Terriglobus roseus: one gene and its partners. The protein of the gene in region 2 interacts with the protein of the main gene of each other region in a pairwise test. Links are inferred from orthologs where the notes say so. Each region holds a gene or a part of one and is shown on either strand. Other genes may lie near its edges.

What was found.
Region 1: the proteins of dnaE (region 2) and BLT38_RS16340 interact in binary tests that used the Escherichia coli proteins (3 or more experiments, as listed by UniProt). The link is inferred for Terriglobus roseus from one-to-one orthologs.
Region 3: the proteins of dnaE (region 2) and dnaN interact in binary tests that used the Escherichia coli proteins (3 or more experiments, as listed by UniProt). The link is inferred for Terriglobus roseus from one-to-one orthologs.

The regions. Positions count from the first base shown.
Region 1 is NZ_LT629690.1:3,907,482-3,910,498, forward strand. The notes cover bases 113-2,976. They hold BLT38_RS16340 (pyridoxal phosphate-dependent aminotransferase), read right to left. Parts: upstream 2,196-2,976; coding sequence 1,029-2,195; downstream 113-1,028. Other genes in these bases: BLT38_RS16335 (hypothetical protein), read left to right, coding at 113-1,028; BLT38_RS16345 (MarR family winged helix-turn-helix transcriptional regulator), read right to left, coding at 2,227-2,631; BLT38_RS16350 (hypothetical protein), read right to left, coding at 2,636-2,976. Outside these bases: more of BLT38_RS16335, read left to right, coding at 1-112; more of BLT38_RS16350, read right to left, coding at 2,977-3,017. UniProt on the Escherichia coli protein: Shows aminotransferase activity with methionine and histidine as substrates, and to a lesser extent also with phenylalanine.
Region 2 is NZ_LT629690.1:1,880,912-1,885,158, reverse strand. What follows is about bases 114-4,207. They hold dnaE (DNA polymerase III subunit alpha), read right to left. Parts: upstream 3,848-4,207; coding sequence 314-3,847; downstream 114-313. Other genes in these bases: BLT38_RS08015 (pyridoxal phosphate-dependent aminotransferase), read right to left, coding at 3,905-4,207; BLT38_RS08025 (DUF4136 domain-containing protein), read left to right, coding at 114-262. Also shown: more of BLT38_RS08025, read left to right, coding at 1-113; more of BLT38_RS08015, read right to left, coding at 4,208-4,247. UniProt on the Escherichia coli protein: DNA polymerase III is a complex, multichain enzyme responsible for most of the replicative synthesis in bacteria. This DNA polymerase also exhibits 3' to 5' exonuclease activity. The alpha chain is the DNA polymerase catalytic subunit.
Region 3 is NZ_LT629690.1:4,176,900-4,179,864, forward strand. The notes cover bases 149-2,960. They hold dnaN (DNA polymerase III subunit beta), read left to right. Parts: upstream 149-877; coding sequence 878-2,044; downstream 2,045-2,960. Other genes in these bases: BLT38_RS17505 (hypothetical protein), read left to right, coding at 2,251-2,709. Also shown: BLT38_RS17490 (hypothetical protein), read right to left, coding at 1-108. UniProt on the Escherichia coli protein: Confers DNA tethering and processivity to DNA polymerases and other proteins. Acts as a clamp, forming a ring around DNA (a reaction catalyzed by the clamp-loading complex) which diffuses in an ATP-independent manner freely and bidirectionally along dsDNA.

The DNA of each region.
Region 1 (3,017 bases), 2.0 Mb from region 2 along the record:
GCCCTGACCTGCCGCAGAATGATCGCGCATCACATTCGTTGCTGCTTGAGAAAGGTCTCTTCCGCATTCAGCAGCAGTGGCCCACCGAGGGCGTGACGCCTGAGTTCCGCATCGAAGTCATGCGCGACCCCACGGGCTGCAACAGCGGCAAAACATATGGACTGCATGCTGTGAGTCCTTCCGTGTCGGTATATCGGCGCCCACGCATGGCGGCGAACCTGCGTTATCTGGAAGCTGCCGACGCGTTCACTGCAGACAGCCGCGCCACCACGCTGGAAGCGCAGGCGCAGGATGCCTTTCACAAACACATGCAGGGCAACGGCAACATCTCTGCCGACGACATGCAGAGCATCGTTGCTTTTGAACGGCAGATCTTCGTTTCGCAAGGGCACGATGACACCGGCGGCGACATCTCCAGCTTTGGCGCACCCGCGCTGCTGGGCTCGTGGAATCTGGCACGCGCAGCCGCTTTGCCGAGTGGCAACGGCATGACGCTTGCCAATTGGGCGGGGACTTCGAACGCGCCCGAAAATGAGTTCCGTCGTTCCGTGGAGCGCGGCAGTGTTGTCTTCTCGTCACGCACCTTTGCAATTACGCAGACTGCGAATCTGAAGACCGGTAAAACCACGCAAGGAACCTGCACTACCTGCCATAGTGAACGCCGCACAGGCGCAGCCACCACGCAGGCATGGATGGACATTGGCACCTCGTCGTTGCCATGGGCTGGCGACCAGAAAGATCTGCCGCTATTCAAGATCACGTGCGACGCAAAGGCGACGCCGCATCCTTACCTTGGCCGCGTGATCTACACGAACGATCCCGGACGCGCGCTGATTACAGGCAAATGTGCTGATGTGGGTTCGCTGGTGATGCAGCAGCTTCGCGCATTGCCTGCACGTGCGCCGTACTTCACCGCGGGCTCTGCGAAAAACCTGCGCGCCGTTGTGGACTTCTACGATCGCCGGTATCAAGCGCGTTACACCGAACGTGAGAAGCAGGACCTGGTGAACTTCCTCAGCGTGCTTTAGCTATTTGCTTGATAGGCTCCGCAAACGCTCGCATGCCTCATCCAGATCGGCATCGCGTTTGCCAAAGCAGAAGCGTAATAGATTCTCGCCACCACCTTTGCGAAAGAACGCGGAACCAGCCACGGCCGCAACACCCGTGCGCGCCAGCAGATCACGCGCTTTCTCCGCGGCTGTAGCGCCATGCAGCGGTGTTGCATCGGCAACGATGTAATACGCGCCATCCGGTATGTGCGGCGTAAGACCTGCATCCTGCAACGCAGCGACTGTCTGCGCGCGTTTGCGATCGTGCTCCGCCGCAAGTTCCGTGTAGAACGATGGTGGCAACAATTCAAGCCCTGCCGCGCAACCATGTTGAAATGGCGCAGGCGCGCAGATGTATACCGTGTCGGCGAAGAAGCCAATTGCAGGTATCCACTTTGCATCGGCAATCAGATAGCCCACACGCCATCCCGTGACGCTGTACGTCTTTGAAAAACCAGAGATGGTGACGGTGCGTTCCTTCATCCCCGGAAGCGTTGCGATGCTGATGTGCGTGTGGCCAGGATAGATGAAGTGCTCGTAGATCTCATCCGAGAGAATAAACAGATCCTGCTCAATGGCGATGGCTGCGACCGCCTGCAGTTCTTCTCGCGTGAAGACCTTACCGCAGGGATTCGATGGTGTGTTCAGAACAATCGCTCGCGTCTTCGGCGTGATCACTGCGCGCAATGCATCCACATCCAGCGCCCACGTGCCATACTCCAGCGGCGCAATCACCGGCTCAAGCCCAAGGCCACGCAGAGTGTAGATGTGATAGCCGTACATCGGCTCAAACAGGATGACTTCGTCACCGGGATCAAGCAGTCCGCGTGCCGCGCAATAGAACGCACCGGTAGCGCCGCTGGTGATGAGCACCTCATGTTCGGGATCGACAGGCACGCCGTTGCGCCGCGACCAGTCGGCCGCCACCGCATCACGCAGACGCGCAATACCATCTAGCCGCGTGTAGATGTTGAAGCCCGCATCCATTGCGGCCTTCGCGCCTTCCATCACAACCGCGGGAACATCCGTGTCACAGATGCCCTGCGACATGTTGATGCCGCCCACCTGTTCGCACAACACGCTCATGGCGCGGATTTCGCTCTGCACAGTGATGGGCGCCGTTGCGCTGGTTCGCAGCTTACTCATGCAGCCAATCTTAGCGTTTCGGCGGACGTAGTTACAGTGCTGCGGCCATCCTCCGCAGCACTTTCTGCGCGGACGCCGCATGCCAGCCGAGTTGCCGGTTCGTTTCCTCGTGGAGAGCCTGCCATAGAGGCTGGGCCTTCACCAACTTTTTGCGACCAGCCGCTGTCAGAGAGTAGTCCATCTGCCGCGTATCTTCGGCCGAGCCCTTGGACACAACAAGGCCGGCCTCGATCATGCCACGGAGATTGCGCGATAGGGTGGTCTTATCTACAGCGAGTTTCTGGGCCAACACTCGCCCACTGCAATGCTGCATGGCATGCAATACGCTGAGCGTTTCAAACTGTGCCGACGTCAGTTCCGCCGACGCCAGTGCGGCGTCATACTTCGCAGTGAGCAGTCGAGAAACGCGGCGCGCTTCCGCGCAATAACAAAACACCGTTTCACTTCTCCTTAGGAAGAAGGTAATTCAACGGGCTCAGCGGACCCACCGGGATCAGATCAAATGTCATCATGCCGGCCACTCCCAGCGGTAGCTTCTCCAACAGCTCATGCGCTTCGTCGGGAGTGGACACGTTCATCAGGAACACCACGCCTGGCTTGTCCTTGCGCACGTACCACTGGTCAATCTTGCCACCAAGGTACAGCCGCACCGTGGCAGAAACTTCCTGCGGCATGATGCTTACGCGGTTCGCACCAGTCCCGACAGCAGTCACACTGCCAATCGCAATGACTTTCGTCGTGGGCACGGTTGGAAGCGATGAGGGGCTGGCTGGCGCCTGCGCAGATGCAAGTCCACCCAGAACAAAAAGAAATCCGAAAACA
Region 2 (4,247 bases):
TCCCGGCTGGGGTTATGGAGGCTGGGGCGGATGGTATGGCTGGGGGCGCTGGGGCGGTGGAGGGCCAGCCACGACAACGGTCTACAACATTCCCGTAGGAACCCTTGCTGTGGACGTGTATGACGCACGGACACATCAGTTGATCTTTCGCGGAACGGCTGTCGATGATCTTTCAAAGAACCCTGATAAGAACGCAAAGAAGGGTGAGAAAGCCGTAGACAAAATCTTCGACAAGATGCCAGATGTTCACAAAGTTCGTTAAAGCGACAGAATGGGGCACAGCAATTCATGCCGTGCCCCATTTCTCTTTTGGTTAGTTAATAACCTTAACGGCTCCTGCGCCGATCAGGTCTTCTACCTGATCAATGAAAAGCCTGTCTGCGCAAACACTGAATCCTTGCGGCTCTAGTACAGCACAGAACTCTCCAGGCTCTTCCAGATCAAGCAGCAGCTTGCCCGGTCCCGGACGTTCCTGAAACAGCGTCGCCAGCTTCTCCAGCAACGCCGCGTCAGGGTGATGCAATGGCACCCGGATACGGAGCGCTTCCGGCAACTTGATCTGCACATCCTCCAACGCCGTAATTCCAGTCAGAGAGAGCTTTGGGGCTGAGTCTTCTTCGCCACGTAAGGAACCGCGCACCAGCACTGGGACATCGATCTTCAGCTTCTCCTGAAGTTTCTCGTAGTCCTTGGGGAACGCGATCAGATCAATCTTGCCAACGGTATCTTCCAAAATGGCCGAAGCGTACATTTCACCACTGCGCTTGCTCTTTGCCACCTTCAGACCGGAGATCACACCCGCAATCTGAATTTCATTCTGCGGTTCGCGCTGGCCACGTTGAAACACCACAGGCTCGGGCTTCATTTCGCAGGCTGTTGCTGTATCGAGAACACCCTTGATGTTGCGCAGCTTCTCGCGATACTTATCCATCGGATGACCGCTGACGAAGAAGCCGAGCACTTCCTTCTCGTTCTGAAGCCGCTCATGCTCATCCCACTCAGGCACCTTCGGCAGATCGTCGTCTGGAGCAGCGGTAGCATCGCCAAATGGTGATGCATCGAACAAGCCAAACAGACCGCTTTGTCCGCTAGCTGCGTCACGCTGCGACTTCTGCGCACGCTCCATCGCTTTGTCCACTGCTGCAAATACGCGAGCACGAGGGCCGAAGCTATCCATGGCGCCAGCCTTAATCAGCGATTCAAGCACACGCTTGTTCAGTAGACGAAGCTCTACCTGTTCGCAGAAATCCCACAGCGAGCTGAACCCCGACTTCCCTTCCTGCTTCAGCTTGTTTCGCGAACTAACGATGGTTTCAATGGCATTGCCACCGACATTCTTAATGGCTGCCAGTCCGAACCGAATTGCGTCACCGCTTGGCGTGAAATTCGCATCGGAGATTTGGACATCCGGCGGCAATACAGTGATGCCCATTTCGCGGCATTCCTGAATGTATTTCACTACGTTTTCAGGCTTGGAAGTTTCGCTGGTCAGGAGCGCTGCCATGAACTCAACCGGGTAGTGCGTCTTCAGATAAGCCGTGTGATAGGCAAGCAATGCATACGCTGATGAGTGTGACTTGTTGAAGCCGTATCCCGCGAACTGCAGGATCAGATCAAACAGCGCGCCAGCTTTTTCCTTCGGGTGCTTACGTTCGGCAGCGCCCTTCATGAAGATGTCTTTCTGCTCCGCCATCGCCGCAGGGTCTTTCTTCCCCATTGCTCGACGCAGCAGATCAGCCCCACCGAGCGAGTAGCCGGCGATGACTGACGAGATCTGCATAACCTGTTCCTGGTAGACGATGACTCCCAGCGTCTCCTTCAGAAGCGGTTCCAGACCATCCAGCAGATACTCAACAGGGCGACGACCCCACTTGCGTTCGATGAAGTCATCGATCATGCCGCCCTGAATTGGGCCAGGACGATACAGCGCGTTGAGAGCGGTTAGATCTTCTACTGTCGTTGGCTTATAGCGGCGCAGAACGTCACGCATACCACCCGATTCGAACTGGAAGACACCACTGGTCAGCGCCTTATGGAAGACCTTTTCGTACGTTGGCTCATCATCCAGCGGAATCTTATCCATCTCGACGGTGTCGCCACGATTGCTCTTGATCAGCTTCAGGCAGTCGTCGATGACGGTAAGAGTGGTGAGCCCAAGAAAGTCCATCTTGAGCAGCCCCATCTTTTCGACAGCCTTCATGTCATACGCGGTGACCAGATCGTCGGTCTTAGTCAGCGTGACAGGAACGAGCTCTGTCAAAGGTTGCGGCGCAATCACAACACCGGCAGCATGAACACCAGCGCCACGCACCAGTCCTTCAAGCCGCAAAGCGTTGTCGATGATCTCTCGAACCTGCGGATTGCTCTCGTACGCCTGTGCTAGCGGCGGCGAATCCTTCAATGCTTGATCAATGGTGATGCCGATGGTGGCGGGGATCATCTTCGCGATGCGATCCACTTCACCGTAAGGCATTTCAAGCGCGCGGCCGACGTCCTTGATGGCGGCCTTTGCAGCCATCGTGTTGAACGTAATGATCTGCGCTACCTGATCAGCACCGTACTTACGCTTCACATACTCGATGACTTCGCCACGACGATTCATGCAGAAGTCGATATCAATATCCGGCATGCTGATACGTTCTGGATTCAGGAATCGCTCGAACAGCAGTTCGTTCTGCAACGGATCAACGTCCGTAATCTCCATCACGTATGCGACGAGAGAACCTGCAGCCGAACCACGGCCCGGACCTACGGGGATGTTCTGCTCCTTCGCATAGCGAATAAAGTCCCACACGATCATGAAGTAGCCGGGGAACTTCATGCTCTTGATGGTGTCAATCTCGCGGTTCAGGCGCGCTTCATAGTCTGCAATTTCGTAGCGCAGCAGACCACGGGAGCGCAGATGTGCCACCGCTGTATCGAGACGCTTCTTCATGCCTTCGCGGCAAACGTGTTCGAAGTAATCTTCAAGATCCATTCCGTCTGGTGTGGGGAAACGAGGGAATGGATTCTTGACCTTTGTCAGCTTTACATTGCAGCGGTCGACAAACTGATTCGTTCGATCGCAAACCTCTTCATGGCCTTGGAAGGTGCGATACATCTCCTCTGCGGACTTGATATAGAACTCTTGCGTGTCGAACTTGAAACGGTTCGGATCATTCATCGAACCGGCTGTCTGCACGCAGAGCAAAATCTCGTGAGCGCGGCTGTCGTCGCCCGCAACATAATGCGCATCATTCGTGGCGATCAGAGGGATATCGAGATCCTTCTCCATGCGATACAGCGCTTCGCAAACGCCTTTGTCGGGCTCCAGATTGTGATCCTGGATTTCAAGGAAAAAGTTGTTCTTGCCGAACATGTCCTGGAACATGCCCGCGGACTTCTTGGCCTCTTCATACTTGCCAGCCATCAGGTGCTGATTCACTTCACCTGCAAGGCATCCGCTGAATGCGATAAGACCTTCCGTGTGCTTCGACAGAAACTCTTTCGAGACGCGCGGCTTGCGATAGAAACCATGTACTGCGGCTTCGCTCGTCAGACGAACAAGGTTGCGATAACCTTCATCATTCTCTGCGATCAACAGGAAGTGGTTGTAACCGCCGCTCATCTCGCGGTGATCCGCAGTCTGCGACAGATATAGCTCACAACCGATGATGGGCTTGATGCCCTTCTTCTCCATTGCTGCGGCAAAGTGCACAGCACCATAGATGTTGCCGTGATCGGTCATCGCGGCGGCCTTCTGGCCCAGTTTGCTCAGGTGCGAGGCGAGCTTATCAACGTCGCAAGCGCCGTCCAGCAGGCTGTAATCGGTGTGAAGGTGGAGATGGGTAAATTCGCGATCCGCCATAGTTTGATTCTAGGACTTGAAGCATGTGGTACGAGGCTGCGGAAAACGAGGTACAAATTAGAGCAGTTGCAACATCCGCTGCAGACCCTCAGCAAATTGCGCAGGATTACCCAGGAGACTGACTACCAGCCAGCCTTTCGAGGGAAAGCCGTAGAACGAACCCGGATGCACGGCTACATGCGCCTGGTCCAATAGGCTGATCGCCAGGGCAACGTCGTCCATAACGGCGGGTACTCGCAATACAACACACCATCCGCCTTCCACCCTGAGTCGACTGACCACAGTCCCACGAATGAGGTTATCCAACGCGATAAGATTCGCCGTTACACGCTCCAATATCTGCTGCTGAATCTGAGCGCGTACGGACAGCCATGCGGGAAGTGCGGCCTGCACTGGTGTG
Region 3 (2,965 bases), 2.3 Mb from region 2 along the record:
CGGCGTAGGAGCCGGACGCGGAGTAGCGGCCACCTGCTGCTGCTGCGCTCCGCTGCTCTGCATCGCCACCAGCATCCCCACCGCCAGAACCATCGTTTTCATCGCCATCTTCCCCTCATGCACCATTTCCGATGCTCACCGTAACAAATTCTTCATATCTTCCCCAACCGCAAAAAACGTTTGGGACCGACAATCCACAGATTCTCGTAAACCCTGTGCAAACGGTGGACAAACCCGGTATTCCTCAGGCCAAACGTCGCGCCTGTGGATAGAAAAGACGTAGCAATCACCGCAATCAAGCGGTTCGGACCTCGGTTTCCACTTCCACACGCCTCCACGGTGCACATTGCCTGTGAGGAAACCTGTGGAAGACGTGTAAACCTAGCCACGCTATGCGGAATCTCCTCCCGGCGACACACATCTTCCGTTCTTCGCGGACACTTTTTCTGAATCTCGTCCACTATCTAACTCTCATCGCTGCAACAGTATGGGATGTTCTTCCACATTTCCTAACCAAACGATTACGACGGCTATTTCAATCTTTCCTTTTCACTCAGGTTCTTAAAAGCAGTCCTCGCATCAGCCTTGTCGTAGCTTGCGTGGAGCTGTGTCGCCGCTTTCCACGGTTTGGTCCGTGCCTTCCACATCCCCCGCCCGGCTAGGATGAGCCTTGTCAAAACCACCACGCACCAGCTTTGTAACCGGGGATAAAAACCAGCCTTGGGAAACGCAGCAGCGCGGTGATACGCTGAAATCCACTCAGGCTCCGGGCCCACAGTCGCTCTGTAAGCTGACTCAAACCGTTGCCGCCGCACACAAGATTTGTCCTGAACTCTTGGAGGTCTCCACCGTGTCCACCACTGCCTCGCTACCTTCGATGGAAACCAGCGGCGCCGCTCCCACCGGCAATCTCGATATCACGGTCACCCGTGCGGAACTGCTGCGTGAACTGACTGCCGCACAGTCCGTCGTGGAACGGAAGACGACGATCCCCATCCTGTCGAACTTCCTCTTTGAAGCCGATGGTGAACGGCTGACCATCACGGCTACCGACCTGGACCAGAGCCTGCGCACCTCTTGCCCTGCACGCGTGAAGAAGTCCGGCGCATGCACCGTCCCGGCGCGCAAGCTGTACGACTACATCCGCCTGTTGCCCGAAGGCGACATCTCCATCAAGCTGATGGACAACCACTGGGTGCAGATCCGCGCTGGCCGCTCCAACACCAAGATGGTGGGCATGGCGCGCGCGAACTTCCCCCAGGTGCCGGAATTCCCAACCACAGGCGCGGTTAAGATCGCAGCACCGTCGCTGAAGAGCCTCATTTCCAAGACCATCTTCGCCATCTCCAGTGAAGAATCGCGTTACACGCTGAACGGCGCGCTGCTCGTCCTCAAGGCTGAGTCCATGGCCATGGTCGCAACAGACGGTCATCGCTTGGCTCACGTTGAGCGCTTCGGCGAAACGCTTGAAGGCATCTCGGGTGAAAAGAAGACACTCATTCCGCGCAAGGCGCTCGGTGAACTCTCTTCCCTATTGGCCAACACGCCCACCAGTGAAGACAACGACTTCATCGAGTTTGCTGACGATGAAACCACGCTGTTCTTCCGCATCGGCGGTCGCGTGCTCACCAGCCGCAAACTCACCGGCCAGTTCCCCAACTACGAAGCCGTTCTGCCGCGCGACAACAACAAGTTCGTCATCGTCCGCAGCGAAGACCTCATGGGTGCTCTGCAGCGCGTGTCGCAGTTTGCTGACGAGCGTAGCGGCGCCATCAAGATTCGCCTGGAGCAGAACGAACTCCGCATCTCGTCTTCGTCCACGGACGCGGGTGAATCGGAAGACTCCATTGAAACGCCGTACAACTACGATCCGCTCGTAGTCGGTTTCAACTCGGCCTATCTCATTGACTTCTTGAAGGCCATTGGCAACACCGGCGAAGTCCGTCTCGAATTTAAGGACGCACAATCCGCAGGCCAGATGCGCCCTGAAGACGCAAACGAAGATCAGAAGTATCGCTACATCCTCATGCCCATGCGCATTTGAGGTGCGGCAATCAGCACCAAAGAAGCCCGGCCTCGCGCCGGGCTTTTCTATTTCCTGTAGAACGCAAAAAATTTCACGTACGCAAATCATTTGCTGGCATACTGGCAACGATCTTCCGTCACTCCAGAAACATCGTGATCCATCCGTCCGCGTATGCCTACGGGTAAGTAGTCGCAGCACCCATTTCTCATGAGGTGATGTTTGGTATGACAGGCCTGCAGATCTTTACTCTCATTCATGTACTCATAAGCCTCATCGGTATAGCCACGGGGTTTCTGGTTCTGTTCGGCTTTCTTCGTAATTCACAGAACCGTTCGATGAATCTGCTGTTTCTAAGCACAACGGCACTTACCAGCATCACTGGTTTCTTCTTCCCGTTTCATGGAATCACACCAGCGATAGTGGTTGGCATCATCTCGCTGGTGCTGTTTATCCCCGCTATCTGGGGCTATCAAAAGGGATACAGAAAGACTTACATCATCACCGCATCCATCCTGCAGTTCTTTAACGTGATGGTGCTCGTCATCCAGAGCTTTATGAAGATTCCGCCACTGCACCAGTTCGCGCCCACCGGCAAAGAACCCATCGTGGCCATCTTCCAGCTTTTAACTCTCCTGTTCATCGGCGCACTCGCAACGTTGGGCATTCGCCATCGCGAGCAGTGATGCCCATCCGCATCGCATAACGTGAAGTAAGGAAAGGCTCGTCTTATTAAGCGAGCCTTTTCCTATGCCTGTGATTCCGCAAACTGGCAGCGTCTTTGTTGTTCGAAATAGCAAGGATGGTTACGTAGATATTGCGCGTCTACGGAGTTTCTGACCCTCCCCAATGGGTGAAATCTACCCATTTTTACTGGGCTAAACTCAAATCATCTCTCCCCTTCTCCCCCGGTGTAGTCCAGGCCGATCGCGCAGAGATTCG